3 regions of the Streptomyces sp. NPDC057474 genome follow, and region 3 is predicted to be linked to each of the others. Evidence: riboswitches for the same ligand, from Rfam matches in the RefSeq annotation. Region 3 holds a riboswitch; each other region holds the start of a gene.
What was found. Region 3 has a riboswitch for cyclic di-AMP ahead of ACFU53_RS32955 (transglycosylase SLT domain-containing protein). Riboswitches for the same ligand answer to the same signal wherever they lie in the genome.
Positions count from the first base shown of each region.

Region 1: linked by a shared signal. The riboswitch ahead of ACFU53_RS21880 (NlpC/P60 family protein) and the one ahead of ACFU53_RS32955 (transglycosylase SLT domain-containing protein) in region 3 are both predicted to bind cyclic di-AMP.
Region 2: linked by a shared signal. The riboswitch ahead of ACFU53_RS18015 (transglycosylase family protein) and the one ahead of ACFU53_RS32955 (transglycosylase SLT domain-containing protein) in region 3 are both predicted to bind cyclic di-AMP.

Region 1 covers NZ_JBHVDX010000075.1:11,055-18,507, reverse strand. The annotation lists gene pcrA (DNA helicase PcrA) at 1-863, opposite strand, end outside; cyclic di-AMP (ydaO/yuaA leader) riboswitch at 1,103-1,276, shown strand; gene ACFU53_RS21880 (NlpC/P60 family protein) at 1,285-2,484, shown strand; gene ACFU53_RS21875 (hypothetical protein) at 2,514-2,867, opposite strand; gene ACFU53_RS21870 (NlpC/P60 family protein) at 3,362-4,441, shown strand; gene ACFU53_RS21865 (L-histidine N(alpha)-methyltransferase) at 4,662-5,576, shown strand; gene ACFU53_RS21860 (hypothetical protein) at 5,638-5,802, shown strand; gene ACFU53_RS21855 (LuxR C-terminal-related transcriptional regulator) at 5,929-6,645, opposite strand; gene ACFU53_RS21850 (PspC domain-containing protein) at 6,888-7,453, opposite strand, start outside.
Region 2 covers NZ_JBHVDX010000055.1:13,259-20,711, reverse strand. The annotation lists gene ACFU53_RS18035 (nucleoside triphosphate pyrophosphohydrolase) at 1-229, shown strand, start outside; gene ACFU53_RS18030 (hypothetical protein) at 239-784, shown strand; gene ACFU53_RS18025 (cytochrome P450) at 781-2,088, shown strand; gene ACFU53_RS18020 (transglycosylase family protein) at 2,283-3,338, shown strand; cyclic di-AMP (ydaO/yuaA leader) riboswitch at 3,521-3,720, shown strand; gene ACFU53_RS18015 (transglycosylase family protein) at 3,725-4,441, shown strand; gene eno (phosphopyruvate hydratase) at 4,924-6,204, shown strand; gene ACFU53_RS18005 (septum formation initiator family protein) at 6,352-6,834, shown strand; gene ACFU53_RS18000 (DUF501 domain-containing protein) at 6,892-7,434, shown strand; gene ACFU53_RS17995 (exopolyphosphatase) at 7,431-7,453, shown strand, end outside.
Region 3 covers NZ_JBHVDX010000157.1:7,135-14,587, forward strand. The annotation lists gene ACFU53_RS32925 (ABC transporter permease) at 1-345, opposite strand, end outside; gene ACFU53_RS32930 (ABC transporter ATP-binding protein) at 347-1,345, opposite strand; gene ACFU53_RS32935 (outer membrane lipoprotein carrier protein LolA) at 1,416-2,786, opposite strand; gene ACFU53_RS32940 (hypothetical protein) at 3,009-3,131, opposite strand; gene ACFU53_RS32945 (hypothetical protein) at 3,128-3,331, opposite strand; gene ACFU53_RS32950 (polyprenyl synthetase family protein) at 3,540-4,550, opposite strand; cyclic di-AMP (ydaO/yuaA leader) riboswitch at 5,261-5,469, shown strand; gene ACFU53_RS32955 (transglycosylase SLT domain-containing protein) at 5,474-6,247, shown strand; gene ACFU53_RS32960 (Cof-type HAD-IIB family hydrolase) at 6,326-7,132, opposite strand; gene ACFU53_RS32965 (NAD(P)-binding domain-containing protein) at 7,411-7,453, opposite strand, start outside.

The DNA.
Region 1 (7,453 bases), on a different contig from region 3:
TCCTGGTACTCGTCGACGAGGACGTGGCGGAAGCGGCGGCGGTAGTGCTCGGCGACGTCCGGGAAGGCGCGCAGCAGATTGACCGTCGTCATGATCAGGTCGTCGAAGTCGAGCGCGTTCGCCTCGCGGAGACGGGACTGGTACATCGCGTAGGCCTGGGCGAGGGTCTTCTCGAAGCCGTCGGCGGCCTGGGCGGCGAAGTCCTCCTCGTCGATCAGCTCGTTCTTGAGGTTCGAGATCTTGGCGCTGAAGGACTTGGGCGGGAAACGCTTCGGATCGAGGTCCAGATCACGGCAGACGAGCGCCATCAGCCGCTTGCTGTCGGCGGCGTCGTAGATCGAGAAGGAGGACGTGAAGCCGAGCTTCTTCGACTCGCGCCGGAGGATCCGTACGCACGCGCTGTGGAAGGTCATGACCCACATCGCTTTGGCGCGCGGTCCGACGAGTTGCTCGACGCGCTCCTTCATCTCGCCCGCGGCCTTGTTGGTGAAGGTGATCGCGAGGATCTGGCCCGGGTGGACATTCCGCTCGCCGAGCAGGTGTGCGATGCGGTGGGTGAGCACACGGGTCTTGCCGGAGCCGGCGCCGGCCACGATGAGCAGGGGCGAGCCCGCGTGGACCACGGCCGCGCGCTGGTTCTCGTTCAGCCCGTCCAGGAGCGCCGCCGCGTCGAGGGCGGGGCGGGGGGCGCCGTCGCGGTAGTACGCGTCCCGGTCCGGTGGCACGTCGAACTTCCCGCCGAACAGATCGTCCGGAAGCGGCTCCGGTACGTGATCGTCCTCGGGTGGCGGCGGGGGTTCCTCCGCGCGGCCGCGCGGGGCCTGGAGGTCCGCCAGGAAGCTGTCGTCAAAGAGGCTGCTCATCGCTCTCCGAGTCTAGGCGCCCCCACTGACAGCGGGAGGCCACCCCGGGAAGTCCACCTTCACCACTCACCGCGATCACCCCACAACGATGAGCGATCGAGAATACCGCCTGCCGTGCCGAAGAGGCTAAGGTCACGAAAACGTATCGGGCATATCGACCATCAACCTTCACACGGGCCACACGAGTTGGCTAGCGTTTCGCTAGGCCGTACGACCCAACCGGCGAACGTCGCCGGGCCGCACGGCCTCCGCCGAGTCCGGTACGCCTCCCGTGGCAGCCGGAGCCGGGGACCCACCGACCTCTGGGGTGAATCGACCCGACCGCCGCAGGCGGCAAGGGTCGTAGGGCAAACCTTCCGAAGCTTGCGCCCGAACCCGACAGCTAACTCGGTAGGCGGACTACGGAAGGAGACGCCGAACCATGGCGCCGCACCGCAAGCCGCGTCCTGCCGGAACGCGCGTGGGCATACGCACCCCTGCTCTCGCCACGGCCGCCCTCACCTCCGTGGCCCTGCTCTCCCAGACGGCCACAGCCGCCCCGTCGACCGACGACAAGCCGAGCCTGGAGGAAGTCGAGAAGAAGGTCGACGACCTCTACCGCCAGGCCGGTTCGGCGACCGAGAGCTACAACGCGGCCAAGGAGAAAACGACCAAGCAGAAGAAGAAGGTCGACACCCTCCTCGACGACGTCGCCAAGCGTACGGAGAAGCTCAACGGGGCGCGGGAGGAACTGGGTTCGTTCGCCGCGGCCCAGTACCGCACGGGCGCGGCCGCCCCCAACCAGGCCTCGCTGCTCCTGGCGGACAACCCACAGGACTACTTCGACCAGAACCAGCTGATGGACCGGTTGACGGGCCGTCAGAAGGACACCGTCGACGCGTACGTCACCCAGCAGGCCGAGGCGACGGAGCAGCGCCAGGAGGCGAGCGACAGCCTCGAACAGCTCACCGAGTCACAGAACGCCCTCAAGACCAGCAAGGCCAAGGTCCAGGCGAAGCTCGCCGAGGCCCGCGAACTGCTCTCCACCCTCACCGCCGAGGAGAAGGCCCGGCTCGCCGCGATCGAACAGCGCGAGCAGGAGGAGGCCGACCGCAAGGCGGAGGAGCTCGCGCGACAGCAGGCGGCGCAGACGACGACCCAGGAGACCCAAGGAGCCCAGAGCACCCAGAGCACCCAGGGAACCCAGGGAACCCGGGAGGAGACCTCCACCGGCTCGGAGACGTCCACCGAGACCGCCGCTCCGGCCGAGGACTCCACCTACGCCTCGAAGGCCGCCAAGGCCCTGACCTTCGCCCGCGCACAGATCGGCAAGCCGTACGTCTGGGGCGCCACCGGCCCCGGCTCCTACGACTGCTCCGGCCTCACCCAGGCCGCCTGGAAGGCCGCCGGCGTCGACCTCCCCCGCATCACCTACGACCAGGCCACCGCCGGCACCACCGTCTCCCTCGCCAACGCCAGACCCGGTGACCTCGTCTTCTTCTACGACAACATCGGCCATGTCGGCCTCTACATCGGCAACGGCATGATGATCCACGCCCCGAAGCCGGGCGCGTACGTCCGCGAGGAGTCGGTGTTCTACGACGGGGAGTCGTCGATCCACAGCGTGGTGCGGCCGGCGTAACGGCACGGTTCGCGGAGGGGCGCGAGCCCTCAGGTCCAGAGCACCGCGATGAAGATGTTCGCGGTGGTCAGCGCGCCCACCAGGCCGAACAGCGGCTTCTCCACCGCCTCCTCGTCCCGTTTCACGTAGACCAGCCCAAGGATCACGATCAGCAGTGCCAGCTTGACGCCGATCTTGATGTTGTTGACGGGCTGGTCGTCGGCCTGGTTGAGGCCGACGAGGAGCACGCCCGTGACGAGCATGGTGAGGGCGCCGTGAAGCATGGCGGGGACGAAGCGGGCGGTGCCCTGGCCCATGGCCTTCATCTGGGTGAGGAAGCCGCCCAGGAGGGAGGCGATGCCGATGATGTGGAGGGCGACGAGGATGTGGATGAGTACGTCCATGCGCGGAGCCTAATGAGAGACCCGTACTCCGACGGGACCGGGGCGGGCACAGCAAGTTCACCGGGGGCACTGAGGGTGGCGCTTCGGGACGTCCGACGCTGTGATGATCTTGCGTATATGCGCCGCATAGCACCGCCGCACCCCCGACCGGTCCGAAATGGCCGCATCGGTCATCGCACAGCGTGAAGTCGGCGGCGCCAGGGCGGGATCACGGTCACATACGGTCACCTCATGGTCGGTGCACGCCACTTCCGTACAACGCGTTACCGTGCCGTCACAGCCAGGTTTAGCGTCCTCCCTCAGGTGACCGGCTCCCCACCGCCGCCCGGGCCAGGGGCGGCAGTCGGACACCACCGCCGAGAAGGTCCGGCGGCGTCCCGCTCCCCCTGTGCGGGCCGCCGCCGGACGCGTAACCGCTCCCCCCAGGCGGTCCGTACGGACAGACGATGTTCGTACTGCGGACGGCGGTCGTACGGAGAGGACGTGGACTCCACATGGCAGCGCACCGCAAGCCCAGACAGCGCTCACTCGGCGGCCATACGGTCCGCACGGCCGCGACGTTCGCCCTCGCGGGCGCGGCGACCGCGACCGGTTTCGACGGCACCGGGCACGCCGATCCACAGCTCACGCCTGACCAGGTCAAGGCGAAGGTGGACAAGCTGTACCAAGAGGCTGAGGTCGCCACCGAGAAGTACAACGGCGCGAAGGAGAAGGCCGACAAGGCGCAGGAGAACCTCGAAGAGCTGCGCGACCAGGCCGCCCGCCGCACCGAGCGGCTCAACTCGGCACGGGACAAGCTCGGTTCGCTGGCCGCGGCGCAGTACCGGGGTGGGGGCATGGACCCCTCCTGGCAGCTCGCGCTCTCCGCCGACCCGGACCAGTACCTGGACGGCGCCGCCCTCGCCGAGCGCGTCGGCAGCCGCCACTCGGCCGACGTGGCGAGCGTACGGAAGCAGTTGCTGGAGATCGAACGGCTGCGCGGGGCCGCCCGCGTCGAACTGGGTACGCTCAAGACCCGGCAGACGGAGCTGAAGCGGCACAAGAAGACCGTCACCTCCAAGCTGAGCGACGCGCGACAGCTGCTCGGCCGGCTCACCACCGAGGACAGCACGCGGTTGGACACCCCGGGCGGCACCGCGGGTCACACCTCGCGCTCCTCCGCCTCGTCCCGGCGCGGCCTCACCGGCCCGGTCTCCCCCGCCTCCGCCACCACCGACGCCCCCAACTCCCGCGCCGCTGCGGCCATCTCCTACGCCTACTCCAAGCTCGGCAGCCCCTACGTCTGGGGCGCTACCGGCCCCAACGCCTTCGACTGCTCCGGCCTCACCCTGGCGGCCTACCGCGCCGCCGGCGTCTCCCTCCCCCGCACCACCTACTCCCAGATCAACGCCGGCCGCCGCGTCGCCCGCTCCGAACTCCGCCCCGGCGACCTCGTCTTCTACTACTCCGGCATCAGCCACGTGGGCATCTACATCGGCAACGGCCAGATGATCCACGCCCCGAACCCGTCGGCCCCGGTACGCGTGGCACCTCTCGACGAGATGCCGTACGCGGGGGCCACGCGGGTGGCCTGAGCCGGGCGGCGCGGGCCGGGCGGCGCGGGCCGGGCGGCGCGGGCCGGGCGGCGCGGGCCGGGCGGCTTTTAGCCGGGCGGCTTTTAGCCGGGCGGCTTGAGCTGGCAGGATCGGGCCGCCTCCCTTGAGCTGGGCGGCTCGGGCCGGTCGGATTGGTCCCCTTACGCCACTCCCCATTGGCCCTGTTCGCAGCCCCCCTCCCGAACGAGGCTCACTCCTCATGAAGACCACTGCGTCCACATCCGCACCCCACCCCCTGCCCATATCCGGCTCCCTCGACGACATCGACATCGACAACTACGTCCACGGCTACTCCACCCACGAGTCCCGCCGCCTCGCCGACCAGGCCGACGCCCTCTCCGACCGCCTCCACCACGACACGACGTACCCGGCGGGCGCCAAGGTCCTGGAGGTCGGTTGCGGGGTCGGCGCCCAGACGGTCCACCTGGTCGTGGCGAGCCCCGAGGCGCGGTTCACGGCGGTGGACGTGTCGGCTGCCTCGTTGGCGCTGGCTCGTGCGCGGGTGACGGCTCAGGTGCCGGAGGCCCAGGTGACATGGCTCCAGACAGACCTCTTCGAACCCCCGTTCCCTGACGCCGAGTTCGACCACGTCTTCGTCTGCTTCGTCCTGGAACACCTCGCCTCCCCGCACCGGGCCCTCGCCGCCCTGCGCCGCGTCCTACGGCCGGGCGGCACCCTGACCGTGATCGAGGGCGACCACGGTTCGGCGTTCTTCCACCCCGACAGCCCGTACGCCCGTGCCGCCGTCGACTGTCTGGTCCAGCTCCAGTCCACAGGGGGCGGCAACGCCCTGGTAGGCCGCCAACTCCACCCCCTCCTCACAGCCTCGGGCTACGACCACATCACCGTCCACCCCCGCACGGTCTACACCGACCGCTCCCGCCCCGCCCTGGTGAAGGCCTTCACCCTCGACACCTTCACCGCCATGATCGAGTCCGTGCGCGAGGACGCCCTGGCCGCCGACCTGACGACACCCGTCGGACTGGGCCCGAGGCGTCGCCGACCTGCGCCGCACCGCTACGGACGCCACCGGCACGTTCCACTACACGTTCTTCAAGGCGGTGGCCCGACGACCGGCCGCCGAGTTCAGCCGGACCGACCTGGCCACCTGTGATGACCGACCTGGTCCGCCCTAGCCGAAATACGCCCCCGCCGCCGAGTTGATGCGGGACACCATGGCCAAGGCGACCGAGGTCGCCATGGTCTTTCCCCCGCTCCGCACCCGCCTGGACGCCTCCGCCGCCACCGAGCACAACGCCGCCCCAGACCGGACCTGCGAACTGGGCCTCAAGGCCCTCCTCGACGGCCTGGCGGCGAATCACACGGCTTCGGCGAGCTGACGCACCGGTGGCGAGCGGGGAGCGCCAACCCGCCCGCCCGTCGCCCTCAGGTCATCCCTCGGCCGGCATCAGCGGTGACCCGACGGCCGTACCAGCGACACATCGGCAGCCGTGGTGCCCCCTCGCTCAGACCAAGCGTCGTGCCGTCGCCCACCTCGTCAGCTCATGGCGGTTGGAAAGCTGCAACTTCCGCAACACGGCGGAGACATGGGACTCCACCGTCTTCACGGAGATGTAGAGCTGCTTGGCGATCTCCTTGTACGCATAGCCGCGGGCGATGAGGCGCAGCACCTCGCGCTCTCGCTGGGTGAGCCGGTCGAGGTCCTCGTCGACGGGCGGGGCGTCGGTGGAGGCGAAGGCGTCGAGGACGAAGCCGGCCAGGCGCGGGGAGAAGACCGCGTCGCCTTCCTGGACCCGGAAGATGGAGTCGACCAGGTCGGAGCCAGTGATCGTCTTGGTGACATAGCCTCGCGCACCGCCCCGGATCACGCCGATCACGTCCTCCGCCGCGTCCGACACGGACAGCGCGAGGAATCGCACGGGCTGCTCGGCGTCCGCCATCAACGCCGAACAGCGGCGCAGGACTTCGACCCCACCGCCGCCGGGCAGATGCACGTCCAGGAGCACCACCTCTGGCCGCGTACTCGTGATCACCGAGACCGCCTGGTCGACGTCGGGCGCCTCCCCGACGACCTCCACGCCCGTACGGTCCGTCTGGCCGATCTCGGCCTGCACTCCCGTACGGAACATGCGGTGGTCGTCCACCAGCACGACCCGGACGTGCCGCCCGGTCCCGGAGACACCCGCCCCGCTCGCGGCCCCGGAGGCAGCCGCCGCGGAGATTCCGGTCCCGGAGGAATCCTCGGTCCCGACGGACTTCCCGGCGGCAGCGGACTCCCCGCGCGCGGCGGTCACACCGGCATCGCCGGGCGCGGCGGTTTTTTCGGGCTCATCGGGCCGGCCGGACTCGCGGGGCACGCTCTCGGCAGGACCCGTGCCCCGCGCGGCCGGACTTCCCTGGTCCCCGTCCGGGCCAGTGCCCGAACCGCCCTGTGCGGCAAGGTCGTTCGCCCCGTTCGCGTCACTCATGACGTCGTCTCCGCCCTCTCCATCTCCAACTCGACCTCCGTGCCGCCGTCCGGTACGGCGCGGAGCCGTGCCGTGCCTCCGTTGCGCTCCATGCGGCCGATGATCGATTCTCTGACGCCCATGCGGTCGGCGGGTATCGCGTCGAGGTCGAAGCCTGGGCCGCGGTCACGGACGGACACGAAGACCGTCCTTCCCTCGACCTCGGCGAAGACCTGCACGGCGCCGCCCTCGCCACCGTACTTGGCGGCGTTCACCATCGCCTCGCGCGCGGCCTGCATCTGCGCGGTCAGTCCTTCGTCGAGGGGGCAGTCGCCGACGACGACCACCTCCATGGGGACGCCGTGCTTGTCCTCGACCTCCGCCGCGTTCCGCCGCACGGCCTCAGCGAGGGTGTCGGGCTCGTCGTCCTCGTCCTTTCCTGTGCCCTCGGGTTTGTACAGCCAGTTCCGCAGGTCTCGCTCCTGGGCGCGGGCGAGGCGGCGGACCTCGTTCGGGCTGTCCGCGTTGCGCTGTATCAGCGTCAGCGTGTGCAGCACCGAGTCGTGGACGTGAGCGGCGACTT
Region 2 (7,453 bases), on a different contig from region 3:
CCGCACCGCAGGGCTCGACGTCCCGATACCCCCCGGCGACGACATCGGCTACGAACTTCTCACCCTCGCCGCCCACGCCGAGTCCGAGGGCATCGACCCGGAGGCGGCACTACGCGCGGCGGCCCGCGCGTACCGGGACGCGATCCGCGCCGTGGAAGGGGTGGGCACAGGGGCGAAGGCGAAGGCGAAGACGGACGAGGACACCGACGAGGAGAGCGACGAGGCCTGACTCGCTGGAATGCGGACGACCGACGGGACCCCGGACCTGTTCTGGGACGACGTGAAGGAGAACTTCGACCTTGAGCTGATGGGTTCGCTGCCTGACCTACACGTCTTGGACGCCTCGGCGGAGGACTGGCAAGCGCTCCTCGATCTCGTCGCACGGAGCGGCTGGAGGCACGAGTACATCGAAGGCACCACGACGTCGGCGCTGCCGAGAGCCGTGCGCATACTGGCGCGGCCACTCGACGCCGAATGCCCCCAGTTGAGGGTCTGGCCGACGGAGGACATGCTGGCGATCTTCCGCTTCTACTCGGACGAGGAGATCGACTTCGACGTGGCCCTGCTGGAGCTGCAGGGCCAGGACCGGCTCGACGCGTTCTGCGGCTTCCTGCGCTCCATCGGTCACCGCCTCGGCAAGCCGGTCCTGATGTGCCCGGAGGGCGCCGACGACTGTCCGGTACTGGGCTTCGACCCCGCGAGCGGCCGCGTCGTGCTCCTGCCTGACCGAGTACCGGGGACGGAGGCGGAGGCCCCGGAAAGGCCAGATACCGTCGACGAGTGACCAACCAGCCCGCATCCACCCCCGCCACCTCCCCGGGAACCGGCGCGCCCGATCTCTTCACTTGGGAGTTCGCCACCGACCCCTACCCGGCGTACGCCTGGCTCCGAGACCACGCCCCCGTCCACCGGACACGCCTCCCCAGTGGTGTGGAGGCCTGGCTGGTCACCCGCTACACCGATGCCAAGCAGGCCCTCGCCGACGGACGTCTCTCCAAGAACCCGGCGCATCACGACGAGCCCGCGCACGCCAAGGGGAAGACGGGTATCCCCGGTGAGCGCAAGGCCGAGTTGATGACGCATCTGCTGAACATCGATCCGCCGGATCACACCCGTCTCCGCCGCCTCGTCTCCAAGGCGTTCACTCCTCGCCGGGTCGCCGAGTTCGCCTCCCGGGTCCAAGAGCTGACCGATCACCTCATCGACCAGTTCGCGGACAAGGGCGAAGCCGATCTCATCCACGAGTTCGCCTTCCCCCTCCCCATCTACGCGATCTGCGACATGCTCGGCGTCCCCCGGGAGGATCAGGACGACTTCAGGGACTGGGCGGGGATGATGATCCGGCACGGCGGCGGCCCGCGTGGCGGTGTCGCGCGGTCGGTGAAGAAGATGCGCGGCTATCTTGGCGACCTCATCCGCCGCAAGCGAGAAGGCCTCACCGAGCACCCCGCCCCCGGCGAGGACCTCATCTCCGCGCTCATCCGCGCCTCCGACCACGGTGAGCACCTCACCGAGAACGAGGCCGCGGCGATGGCGTTCATCCTGCTGTTCGCCGGGTTCGAGACGACCGTCAACCTCATCGGGAACGGCACGTACGCCCTTCTCACCCATCCCGAGCAGCGCGCCCGTCTCCAGGCCTCCCTCGACGCCCAGGAGACCGCGCTGCTCGAAACCGGCGTCGAGGAACTCCTCCGCTACGACGGCCCCGTCGAGCTGGCCACCTGGCGCTTCGCGACCCAACCCCTCACCATCGGCGGGCAGGACATCGCCCCCGGCGACCCCGTCCTCGTCGTACTCGCGGCGGCCGACCGCGACCCGGCCCGCTTCGACGACCCCGACACCCTCGACCTCTCCCGCCGCGACAACCAGCACCTCGGCTACGGCCATGGCATCCACTACTGCCTGGGCGCCCCACTCGCCCGCCTCGAAGGCCAGACCGCGCTGGCGACGCTCCTCACCCGCCTCCCCGATCTGCGACTTGCAGTGGATTCAGCCGATTTGAGGTGGCGAGGAGGGCTCATCATGCGTGGATTGCGCACGCTTCCGGTGCAATTCACCCCGCAGGAGCGGCCCGTAAGCGGTCCGTAGCAGTACCCGGGCGGCCCGTAGCAGTACCCCATTCCGCGGCAGAAGATGACACTCCCTCAACTCTGTGATCTTCACGTGATCTGTGCTGCATTAACTTGTGACAACTGATCGACTGCCGATACGTTCACACGTCAGTGCGAAGGGGTCACCACACCCGTCGCACAGGCCCCTGCTGTCGTGTGAAAGGCAACCGCATGCTCTCCGGGAACGGTCGTCACCGTCGCCCCCGTCAGGCTCCGGCCCTCCTCGTCGCGGCCGGCGTGACCGGCTCGGCCATCGCGATCCCACTCCTCGGCGCCACCGGCGCGAGTGCGGCCAGCGGAACCACCTGGGACCAGGTGGCGGAGTGCGAGAGCGGCGCCTCCTGGAGCGCGGACACCGGGAACGGGCGCTACGGCGGCCTCCAGCTGACCCAGGCGAACTGGGAGAAGTACGGCGGCCTCGACTACGCGACAACCGCCGACCAGGCCAGCCGTTCCCAGCAGATAGCGGTGGCCGAGAAGGTGCTCGCCGACCAGGGCGTCGGTGTCTGGTCCACCTGCGGACTGCTCCACAATCTCGGCGGCGACTCCGGTTCCGCCGACGTGGACACGGGCGTCGCGGACGGCTCGGCGGGGTCGGGCAGTTCATCTGACTCGTCCGGTTCGTCTGATTCATCCACTTCCACCGACGAGGCCGAGTCGACAGACTCGGCCAAGTCCGCCGATTCGACCGGCTCCACCGGCTCCGGTGGAGCCGGCAGGTCGAGCGAATCGTCCGAAACATCAGAATCGCCGGAATCGTCCCCTGGTGTCTTCGAAGGTTCCACCAAGGCCGAAACCGGCACCGACTCGGACGACACCACGGACTCCGGCAGCGCCAACTCGGACAAGTCAGCACAGAGCGACAGCTCTTCGGCTGCCGATGACAGTGAAAGCGGCACCGGCCGCCATCGAGGCACCAGTGCCGACGAGGGTGCCGATGCGGACGCTGACGCCGACGCGGGCACGGACGCGGCCGACGGCTCCCGCGTCGACTCCACGCCCTCCGGCCGTCACGCCTCCCGTGACGGCGACGCGGCGCGAGAGGTCGCGGACGGCGCGTACACCGTCCGTGCGGGCGACAATCTGACGCGCATCGTGAACTCGCTCGGCCTGGATGGCGGGTGGCGGGAGCTGTACGCCGAGAACGAGGTCACGGTCGGAACTGACCCGGACCTTATCCTTCCCGGTCAGACCCTCGAAGTCGGTGCCGAAACGGGCGAAAAGTAGCGGCAGTTCGGGTCACGGTTCGCCCCTGAATGCCCGTTTTGATCTATGTGGGAGATGAATCACAGACCCCCTGATCGTCTTTGAAATTCGGGCAATCACCTGTTTACGGTCGTGACCGCTCGCCACAGCGGGCTCTTGCGGTCGGCACGCCGAATCCTGCCAGCGACCGCAAGGAACAGTCGTCGCGTCAAGCGCCGTAGGCAGGAGCGGGGGACCCAAGGTAAGTGCCGGGTCCGGCAGTTGCGGCCCTTCGGGGGCGTGCGTCCGGAACCGGCTTGGGGTGAAGCCGCGCAACGTCAGCCGAAAGGCGAGCGTGCGCGGCCGGGCAACTCAACCGGCCCGAACCCGACAGCTCACCTCGCAGGCGTCGGTGAGGGGATCACTCCATGCTGTTTTCCAGCAAGGGCAAGCACCGTCGCCCGTCCAAGGCGGCTCGTGCCATCGCCGTCGCCGGTGTCACCGGTGCCGCGGCCATCGCCGCCCCGCTGATGGCCGCCGGCAGCGCCTCCGCCGCCACCGCCTCCGAGTGGGACGCCGTCGCCCAGTGCGAGTCCGGCGGGAACTGGTCCATCAACACCGGCAACGGCTACTACGGCGGTCTGCAGTTCTCCGCCTCCACCTGGGCCGCCTTCGGCGGTACGCAGTACGCCTCCACCGCCAACCAGGCGAGCAAGGCCCAGCAGATCGCGGTCGCCGAGAAGGTCCTCGCGGGCCAGGGCAAGGGTGCCTGGCCGGTCTGCGGCGTCGGCCTGTCCGGCGCCTCGTACGACGGCGCCGCCGCCTCCAGCGGTAACTCGAACTCCAGCTCCTCCAGCTCGAACTCCGGCTCCTCCTCGCAGAAGAGCACCCAGGAGAGCACCGAGAAGAGCACCCAGGAGACCCGCGCCTCCCGCTCCTCCGAGCGCGCCACCGTCGAGACCCCCACCGGCAAGAAGGTCAAGAAGGGCGACGGCGAGTACAAGGTCGTCAGCGGTGACACCCTCAGCGCCATCGCCGAGGAGAAGAACGTCAAGGGTGGCTGGGAGAAGCTCTTCGAGCTGAACAAGGACATCATCGACGACGCCGACTTCATCTACCCGGGCCAGCAGCTCCACCTGAGCTGACCCACGGCGATCGCGACGGCCGCCGGACGCCTGCCATCCCCACGGCCGCCCCCACGGCCGGGCAGGCGGGGCAGGTTCAGCTGGGCCGAAAAATCAGGCCGCTCCCCAGCTGAACCACAGCCCGCTCACATCCGTGTCCTCCATAGTGAAGACCTCGTGAGGGCCGTCCCCCCGTCCCCACGGGCTCCCCGCCCCGGTGCGCATTCCCCCGTACGCACCGGGGCGGGGCTTTTCTTTGCCCGTCTCCCCGGGCCGCTCCCTCCTTCTGCCTCTCCTTCTGCTCTCCTTCCGCCTCTCCTTCCGTTCCTCCTTCTGTTCACTTTCTCGCCCACCCCCCTTTGTTCCGACCTGGAACAATAGGTACCGTCTCTCTGTCCACGGGACGGTCGGTCGGCTGCTGACGGCCCGGGGGCGGTTAGGCTCTAGTCGCAGGGCCCGTGGGCCCCGCACTTCCAGCGTCACATCCCATGAAGGAGATGCTCGTGCCGTCCATCGACGTCGTCGTAGCCCGGGAAATCCTGGACTCCCGAGGCAACCCCACGGTCGAGGTCGAGGTCGGCCTCGACGACGGCAGCACGGGTCGTGCCGCCGTTCCGTCCGGCGCCTCCACGGGTGCCTTCGAAGCCATCGAGCTCCGTGACGGCGACCCCAACCGCTATCTCGGCAAGGGCGTCGAGAAGGCCGTCCTCGCCGTGATCGAGCAGATCGGCCCGGAGCTCGTCGGCTACGACGCCACCGAGCAGCGCCTGATCGACCAGGCGATGTTCGACCTGGACGCCACCGACAACAAGGGCTCCCTCGGCGCCAACGCCATCCTCGGCGTCTCCCTCGCCGTCGCCCACGCCGCCTCCGAGGCCAGCGACCTCCCGCTCTTCCGGTACCTGGGCGGCCCGAACGCGCACCTGCTGCCCGTTCCGATGATGAACATCCTGAACGGCGGCTCGCACGCCGACTCCAACGTGGACATCCAGGAGTTCATGATCGCGCCCATCGGCGCGGAGTCCTTCTCCGAGGCCCTGCGCTGGGGCGCCGAGGTCTACCACACCCTCAAGAAGGTGCTGAAGACCAAGGGCCTGTCCACCGGCCTCGGCGACGAGGGCGGCTTCGCCCCGAACCTGGAGTCCAACCGCGCCGCCCTCGACCTCATTCTCGAGGCCGTCAAGGAGGCCGGTTACACCCCCGGCGAGCAGATCGCCCTCGCGCTGGACGTCGCCGCCTCCGAGTTCTACAAGGACGGCGTCTACACCTTCGAGGGCAAGGAGCGCTCCGCCGCCGAGATGACGGAGTACTACGCCGAGCTCGTCGAGGCGTACCCGCTCGTCTCCATCGAGGACCCGCTGTTCGAGGACGACTGGGCCGGCTGGAACGCCATCACCGAGAAGCTGGGCGACAAGGTCCAGATCGTCGGCGACGACCTCTTCGTCACCAACCCGGAGCGCCTCGCCCGCGGCATCGAGGAGGGCTCGGCCAACGCCCTGCTCGTCAAGGTCAACCAGATCGGCTCGCTGACCGAGACCCTGGACGCCGTCGAGATGGCCCAGCGCAACGGCTTCAAGTGCATGATGTCCCACCGCTCCGGCGAGACCGAGGACGTCACCATCGCCGACCTCGCCGTCGCCGTGAACTGCGGTCAGATCAAGACCGGCGCCCCGGCCCGCTCGGACCGCGTCGCCAAGTACAACCAGCTGCTGCGCATCGAGGAGATCCTCGACGACGCCGCGGTGTACGCCGGCCGCTCCGCCTTCCCCCGCTTCAAGGGCTGAGCCGTCAGCTGAGAGCCGTCAGCTGAGCCGTTATAGGGCCAAGCCTGAGCCAGTCGTACGTACGTCCCCGTACCGGTCCCGTACCGTGTGCGGGGACGTACGCACGTGGGAGACACGTACGCGCAGGAGAAGAAGGGGAAGCGGGACATGGCCGTGAAGGACCGGGACCGGGACCGTTTCTCCACCGCGACCCGGCTGAAGGTGCTCGGTGAGCAGACGGCGGCCCGGGTCTACCGCTCCCAGACCAAGCGCCAGGCCCGCCGCTCCCGGCTGACCGGCCGGGCCGCGCTGCTCGCCCTCGTCCTCTGCTCGATGATCGTGGCGCTCGCCTATCCCATAAGGCAGTACGTCTCCCAGCGCGCCGAGATCGCCGACTCGCAGCGGCAGCGCCAGGAGGCGCGCGAGCGGGTCGAGGAGTTGCGCGACCTCAAGGCGCGCTGGCAGGACGACGCGTACGCCGAGCAGCGCATCCGGGAGCGGCTGCACTATGTGATGCCGGGCGAGACCGGCTACACCATGATCGACCCGGACGCGGCGAAGCAGTCCCGTACGACGCAGGGGGCGGCCGACCGCCCCTGGTACACCAATGTCTGGGACGGGGTCGACAAGGCCGACGCCGCCGACAGCTGAACGGCCACCCCGTGACCGTGAACCGATGAGCCACACCGAGGACTTGAGTAGCAGGTTATGCAGACCCCTCCGCCGCCCACCCCGCGCACCGAGCCGACCGACGCCGATGTCGAGGCCTTCCAGCAGCAGCTCGGGCGCCCGCCGCGCGGGCTGCGCGCGATCGCGCACCGCTGCCCCTGCGGGCAGCCGGATGTCGTCGAGACGGCGCCGCGCCTCCCGGACGGCACGCCCTTCCCCACGACGTACTACCTGACGTGCCCGCGCGCCGCCTCCGCGATCGGCACGCTGGAGGCGAACGGCGTGATGAAGGAGATGACGGAGCGGCTGGCGACGGACCCCGAGCTGGCCGCCGCGTACCGGGCCGCGCACGAGGACTACATCGCCCGCCGCGACGAGATCGAGGTCCTGGAGGGCTTCCCGAGCGCGGGCGGCATGCCGGACCGTGTGAAGTGCCTGCACGTCCTCGTCGGGCACTCGCTGGCCGCCGGTCCCGGCGTCAACCCGCTGGGCGACGAGGCGATCGCGATGCTCCCGGAGTGGTGGGCGAAGGGCCCGTGCGTGGTGTCCGCGCAGGAGCCGTCGAAGGAGGACGACAAGTGACCCGTGTCGCCGCCGTCGA
Region 3 (7,453 bases):
CACGCCGACGGCCATCGGCAGGAAGAAGGGGAGCGTCGCGGCCAGCGCCGTGAACACCAGGAACAGCCCGTTGTTGGTGATCTGCGCGATGAACGCGGGCCCGCCGCCACCGCCGCCCGGTCCGCCGCCCATCGACGCCCCGTCACCCGTCTCGATCCGCACCGCGATCCCGACGAGTACCGGCACCGCCGCGAGCACACCCAGCAGCGCGATCGTCCGCCACCGCCGGAAGGTGGTCACCAACTCGCTGCGGAACAGCCCGAAGGTCCAGAGGATGCTGGACGTACGGGCGTCGGATGAAGCGGCCTCGGGCGTCACCGCCGGCTCGGCCTCACCGGAGGACATCTCAACCCGCGACATCGAAACCCTCCCCCGTGAGCGCCACGAACGCGTCCTCCAGGGAGGCGCGTTCGAGGGCGAAGCCGCGGACGCGGACGCCCGCGGTGACCAGTGCGGCGTTCAGATCGGCGAGGTCGCGGTCGGGTGGTGGCGGTTCTGCCGTCACCCGGCCTCCCTCGCCCACCCGGTCCCCCTCGGCCGGGCCTCGGCCGTCGCCCCGGCCCTCTCCCTCGGTCACAACCACATCCCCGACGCCCTGTTCCTTGAGTACGCGGGCCGCGTCCGCCGTGTCGGGGGTGGTGACGACGAGGCGGCCGCGCGCGCCGGCCGCGAGTTCGCTCACCGACCCCTGGGTGATGAGTCGGCCCTGGGCCATGACGGCGGCATGGGTGCACACCTGCTCGATCTCGTCGAGCAGGTGCGAGGAGAGGAAGACGGTGGTGCCGTCGGACGCCAGCTCCCGTACCAGGGCGCGGATCTCCCGCATGCCCTGCGGATCGAGCCCGTTGGTCGGCTCGTCGAGGACGAGGAGGCGGCGCGGCTGGAGCAGCGCCGCCGCGAGGCCCAGCCGCTGTTTCATGCCCAGCGAGTACGCCTTCGCCTTCTTGCCGGCGGCGGCCCCGAGCCCCACCCGGTCGAGCGCGGTCGCGACCCGCGTACGCCGGGTGCGCGGGTCGGCGGTCGGGTCGGCGGAGTCGTAGCGGATCAGGTTGTCGCGGCCGGAGAGGAACCCGTACAGCGCGGGTCCCTCGATGAGGGCGCCCACGTGCGGGAGCACGGTCCGGGTGGAGCACGGCATGGGCCGGCCGAGGACCCGGGCCGTGCCCGAGGTCGGCTCGATCAGACCCATCAGCATGCGGATGGTGGTGGTCTTGCCCGAGCCGTTCGGGCCGAGGAAGCCGAAGACGCTGCCGCTGGGAACCGTCAGTTCCAGGTGGTCCACGGCCACCTGGCCGCCGCGGAAGGTCTTGGTCAGCCCCTGGGTGTGGATGGCTGCGTCGGTCATGGCTCCCCTCGGGTACGGCCGGTGGGCCGGGACAGCGGTCTCGCCGTCCCGGCCCACCGGTCAGTCGTCGCTACTTCGCCGCGTTGGCCGCCTTCACCAGCGCGTCCTTGGTGACGGCACCCGCGTACACCTTGCCGTCCTCGGTGAAGAGGACGTTGATCAGCCGGGTCTTGAAGACCGTACCCGAGCCGAACTCGCCCTTGACCTGGTCGCCGAGGGAGTTCAGGAACCCGTCGACCCGGGCATCACCGGACGAGTCGCCGTCGCCGGTGGGCATGCCGCCCTCGGCGCCGCTGTCGAACTCGGCGATGGTGCTCCAGCCCTTGCCGATGGTCTTCAGCCCGTCGAGGCCGCTGGCGAACTCCTCCCCGGAGCCCTCGGAGCCCTTGAGTCCCTTGCCCTCCTTGAGTCCCTTGCCGTCCTTGGACGCCCCGTTCTTGCCGGACTCCTCGAACGCGGAGTCGCCGAAGCCGGACTCGTGGTCGCCCGACTTCTCGACCTCGTCGGCCTCCGTGACCTTCGCGCCCTTCGGCGGAGTGAAGTCGAACGTCGAGGCGCTCGGCTTGCCGAAGTCGACCTTCGTGAAGCCCGCGTCCACGACGGCCGCGCCGCCGCTCGTCGGGGTGAGCGTGAACTTCAGCGGCAGCCCCGTCTTCGCGTCGACGGCGATCGAGATCGCCCCGACCGTCGAACCGGACTGCTTCGGCTTGATCACCAGCTTGTAGGCGTCCCGTCCGGCGACCTGCGCGGTCCCGTCGACGGTCACGGATGTGGTGTCGTCGACGGCCTTCAGGGCCTCCTCGGCCAGTTTCTGAGGCGTGGCGGGCACGTCCTCGGAGGCGTCGGGTGCGTGCTTGCCCTTGCCGCCCTCACCCTCGCGGTCCTTGCCCTCACCGGCGTCGGTCGCGTGGTACACCTCGTTCGAGGCGCTGTCGTAGGCCCACAGGTCGTCGCCGTTGTGGATGACGCTGTACTCGGCGGCGTCGTCCAGCAGCGACAGCTTCTGCTTGTCCGGGCCGTCGGTGGCGACCCGCAACGTGTGGGTGCCGGAGGCGAGTTCGAGGAGCTTGGCGGAGGGGTCGGCGGCCGATCCGCCGTCGCCCCCGGAGGGCGCCTGCGAGGCGAGGCCGCCCGCGAGACCGCCCAGGTCGGGCAGGCCCAGATCCGTGGTGATCTTCACCGTGCCGGACACCTGCTCTACGTCCGAAGCGGCGATCTTCTCGATGAGTTCCTGCGCGCTGATCTTCGGCAGATCGGGGTCACCGGAGCCGGCGAAGGCCGGGACGAGCCCGATGGTCGCGGCCGCCACGCCCAGCACGGTGACCGGGACGACGTACCGCGCGGCCTTGCGTCGCCGTGCCGAGCGCATCTCCTCGGCCTCGGCCGCGAGCGCGGCGGCGTCGCCGGACCGGGCGCTGTCGTCGGTTTCGTACGGTGCCATGTGTGCCTTACCTCCGTCGTCGGCGGCGGCGTCTACTCGGAGCCGCCATTCTCACCCGAATCGGTGAGGAGTGGTGATACCCATCTGACCAAATCGGCCAGAGAGAAGCGTCAGACTCCGGGCTCAACTCGACGTACTGCTACGGGATGACACAGCGAGGCGACACCTCCCCCCAACCCGTAGGGGTCGTCAGGGGGAGGCGCCGTCGATCGAACTGGCGCTCTAGCGATTGACGAACACGTAGTCCGCCTTGTGCGGGACGCCGCCGACGGTGTTGAGCCGGAGGATCTCGGCGGTGTTCGCCGGCAGCCCCCGGCGCTTGGAGGCTTGACCGGGTACCGTCATCCGAACGGGTGGCTGCGCTGCTTGTCGGTGCCGCGCCGTCCTTGTCCCCCACGGCGGGCCCGCCCGGCGCCGGCGCCGCCGAAGAGGTCGCCGTCGGCGTTCCCACCTTGCTGCACCGCGATCTCCTGCCCGCCCCCGCGGCTTCCGCTGTCCGCGACCGCCGGGATCACGGCGGCGGCGACACCGGCCGCGGTGGCCACCGCGATGCCGGAGAAGATCAGACCCTCACCACGCGATTGCCACCGCGATTACCACGCGATGCTTATGCAACGAAAGACCCCGCGATTCCGTTTTCTCCCCGTAACGCAGCCAACGCCCCCTGCATCAGCTTCCGGGCGTTGATTGATCGGGCCCGTCCGGCGATTGCGGACGAGCCCGGGAGTCGACGGTGCCTAACCGGCGCGGCGCCTAACCGGCGCGGTGCACCACCGCGTCGCACAGCTCCACGAGCGCCGCCTTCGCGTCGCATTCCGGCAGCGGTGCCAGTACGGCCCGCGCCTCCTCCGCGTAGCGGATCGTGTCGCGGCGGGCCTGCTCCAGCGCGGGGTGGACACGCAGCCGGGCCAGCGCCTCGGCGTGGCGCGCGTCGTCGGTGAGGTCGGAGTCGAGCAGTTCACAGAGGGCGATGTCGTCCGGCAGCCCCAGCCGCCCCGCGTGCTCGCGCAGCCGCAGCACCGGCATGGTCGGCACACCCTCACGGAGATCCGTGCCGGGGGTCTTGCCGGACTCGTGCGAGTCGGAGGCGATGTCGAGGACGTCGTCCGCGAGCTGGAAGGCGACGCCGAGCCGCTCCCCGTACTGGGTCAGCACGTCGACCACGGTCTCATCGGCGCCCGCCATCAGCGCGCCGAGCCGCCCGGCGACCGCGACCAGCGACCCGGTCTTGCCGCCCAGCACGTCGAGGTAGTGCTCGATCGGGTCGCGTCCGTCGCGCGGCCCCGCGGTCTCCAGGATCTGTCCGGTGACCAGCCGTTCGAAGGCCTCCGCCTGGATGCGGACGGCGTCAGGACCGAGGTCGGCGAGGACGTGCGAGGCGCGGGCGAAGAGGAAGTCACCGGTCAGCACGGCCAGGGAGTTGTCCCAGCGGGCGTTCGCGCTCGGCACGCCCCGGCGCACCTCGGCCTCGTCCATCACGTCGTCGTGGTACAGCGTGGCCAGATGCGTCAGCTCGACCACCACCGCCGAGGGCACGACACCCGGCGCGTACGGGTCACCGAACTGCGCCGCGAGCATCACCAGCAGCGGCCGGAACCGCTTGCCGCCCGCGCGCAGCAGATGCTGGGCGGCCTCCTGGATGAACGGGACCTCGCTCTTGGTCGCCTCGAGCAGACCCTCCTCGACGGCCGCCATTCCGGCCTGGACATCGGCTTCGAGAGCCTGGTCCCGCGCGCTCAGCCCAAACGGCTCGACGACGGTCACGAGGGTTCTCCTGTCTGCTGACGTCTACTGACGGTCACACGGTCGGTCTAGGTCGCTCTCACGGTCGATGACAAAGTTTGTCGATCTGTCGCTGTCATCACCCGAGTCAGCGTATCCGGTCACCTTTCGATCACCACGAGCGCCCACGGCTTCGCCCCGAGTGGTAGGGGACCGCCGCTCCACATTCTTGATCAACTGATACGCGCCCATACCCACCGACGCGCGTGCCGCACCCGCCCGCGACGGTCGGCCCCGAGTACCCGGCCCACCCCCGGAGACGCCTCCGCGCTCCGCGGTCGGCCGAAACCGCGCCCACGCGTCCACCGTTTCCCGCTCACGCACGGCCCCCTCGCACCTCCCGGGCACACCCTCCCACCCCTCCCGCGCACGCCCCCTCCACCCCTCCCGCACACCCCCTCCACCCGGCCCGAGTTGACCGATTTGCCGCTTACTCTGCACTTCACCCGACTTCTCCCGTGAGTTGGGTCACCCGCATCCCGCATGGCACCCCCGCCCCACTCCGGCGACTTTCCCTTTGCGGTAGGCAAGTTGAGTCGCGAGCCGTGCCCGGAACCGGGGTCGAATCGCAGCAAACTCAAGGTCAACTGGACCAAACCGCCAAACCGGGACTTGTTCCCGTCGTGTGCTCTCGCATACGTTCACACCCCGTCCGGACGGACCGCCGAATCCTGCCGCCGCCCCGGACTCCCCATCCATCACCACTCATCCACGTACGGCAGGAGCGGGGGACCCAGGCAAGCCGCCGGTCCGAATTTCCCCACCGGACCGGCTAGGGGTGAAGCCACGCGCAGTACGCCCAGCGGACGCGGCACGCACAGCGACCGCCGGGACGACGCGCGCGGCCGGGCATCTCCAGCCCGAACCCGACAGCTCACCTCGCAGGCGACGGAGAGGAATCCGCCATGCCCGCAGGCAAACACCGCCGCCCCAGAAGCAACGCGTTGACCCGTGGCATCGTCGCCGCCGGAACGGGCGGGGCCGCACTGGCCCTCCCGCTCACGGTCGCCACGACCGCGAACGCCGCCACCCCGACCCAGGCCGTCACCTCCGTACAGTCGGCCCCGCAGTCCGCGCCGGCCGCGGCGCAGGCCAAGTCCACGACCTACACCGTGGTCTCCGGTGACACGCTCTCCGCCATCGCGCGGAAGCACCACACGAAGGGCGGCTGGCAGCGGCTCTACAAGGACAACCGCGCGGCCATCGGCGACAACCCGGCACTGATCCGCCCGGGCCTGAAGCTGACGCTGAAGGGGACGAAGTCGTCCACGGCCCCTGAGTCGTCGACCACGAAGTCCTCCGCGAGCGACACGGCGTCCAAGACCGCCACGGCCACGCAGGCGTCGGTCACGACGTACGCGAACAACCTCGACGGCTGGATCCGCGAGTCGCTGGACATCATGGCGCAAAAGGGAATTCCCGGAACGTACGACGGGATCCACCGCAACATCATGCGCGAGTCGTCGGGCAACCCGCAGGCCATCAACAACTGGGACTCCAACGCCGCCGCGGGCACCCCGTCGAAGGGCCTCCTCCAGGTCATCGACCCGACGTTCGCCGCGTACCACGTGTCCGGCACCCCGTACGACCCCTACGACCCGGTCGCGAACATCACGGCGGCATGCAACTACGCCGCCGATCGGTACGGTTCGATCGACAACGTCTTCGGGGCGTACTGAGCCTCCGGCTCCCCCTTCTTCACCCTGTTCCCCTGGGCCGGCGGGCCCAGGGGAACAGTTGTTCAATGGGGCGGCCGCTCAGGGGAAGAGCTTCTCCAGCACCACCGCGATGCCGTCGTCCTCGTTCGAGAGGGTCACCTCGTCGGCGACGGCCTTGAGTTCGGGGTGGGCGTTGGCCATGGCGACCCCGTGCGCGGCCCAGTCGAACATCGGGATGTCGTTGGGCATGTCACCGAAGGCGATGGTGCGGTCCGGGGTCAGTCCGAGATGGTCGGCGGCCAGGGCGAGGCCCGTCGCCTTGGTGATGCCGCATGGCTGGAGTTCGACGGTGCCGGGCCCCGACATGGTGACCGTCGCCAGCGAACCGACCGCCATCCGCGCCGCCGAGGCCAACTCGTCGTCGGACAGATAGGGATGGCGCAGCAGCACCTTGCTGATCGGCTCGCACCACAGGTCGTCCCGGCGCGGCACCCGTACGGCGGGCAGCGTGGGGTGCGGCATGAGGTAGCCGGGCTCGATCAGGGTGAGGCCGTCGACCCCGTCCTGGTCGACGGCGGCGTACACCTGTCCGACTTCCGCCTCGATCTTGCCGAGCGCGGTCTCGGCGAGTTCTCTGTCCAGGGTGACGGACCAGAGCAGCCGGTCCGCGCCGTGGTCGTACAACTGCGCGCCCTGTCCGCACACCGCGAGCCCCCTGCTGCCGAGGTCCTCCAGCAGCGGGCGCACTCTCGGCGCCGGCCGTCCCGTCACCACGAGGTGCTGAGCACCGGCCTCCGTGGCCCGCGCCAGCGCGGCGAGGGACCGGTCGGAGAGGGTGTCGTCACTGCGCAGGAGCGTTCCGTCCAGGTCAGTGGCGATGAGTGAATATGCGGTGGGTGCGGCCATGATCAGAGAATACGGATGCGGCGCCCCATCGGTTCGACGCGAACCGGACGACGTCCGGCATCCCGACAGCCCCACCACACCCCAACGTCAACATCCCTTTCCCGAACCGCCGTTCAGTGGTGCTTCACCGACGGGTACTCAACCGCCGCCGCTCAGGGGCAGCGCCGTCAGGGGCGCGGGGCTGTATCGGCATGCGGCTCCGCCGCGTGGGCGCGAACAACCCCACGCACCCACACCCCGCGACGCACCGCCCTGCGCGAGCTCATCCCGGAACCGGCTCACCCGTGCGCCGCCGCAAGATGCCGAGCCAGCCGAGGCGAG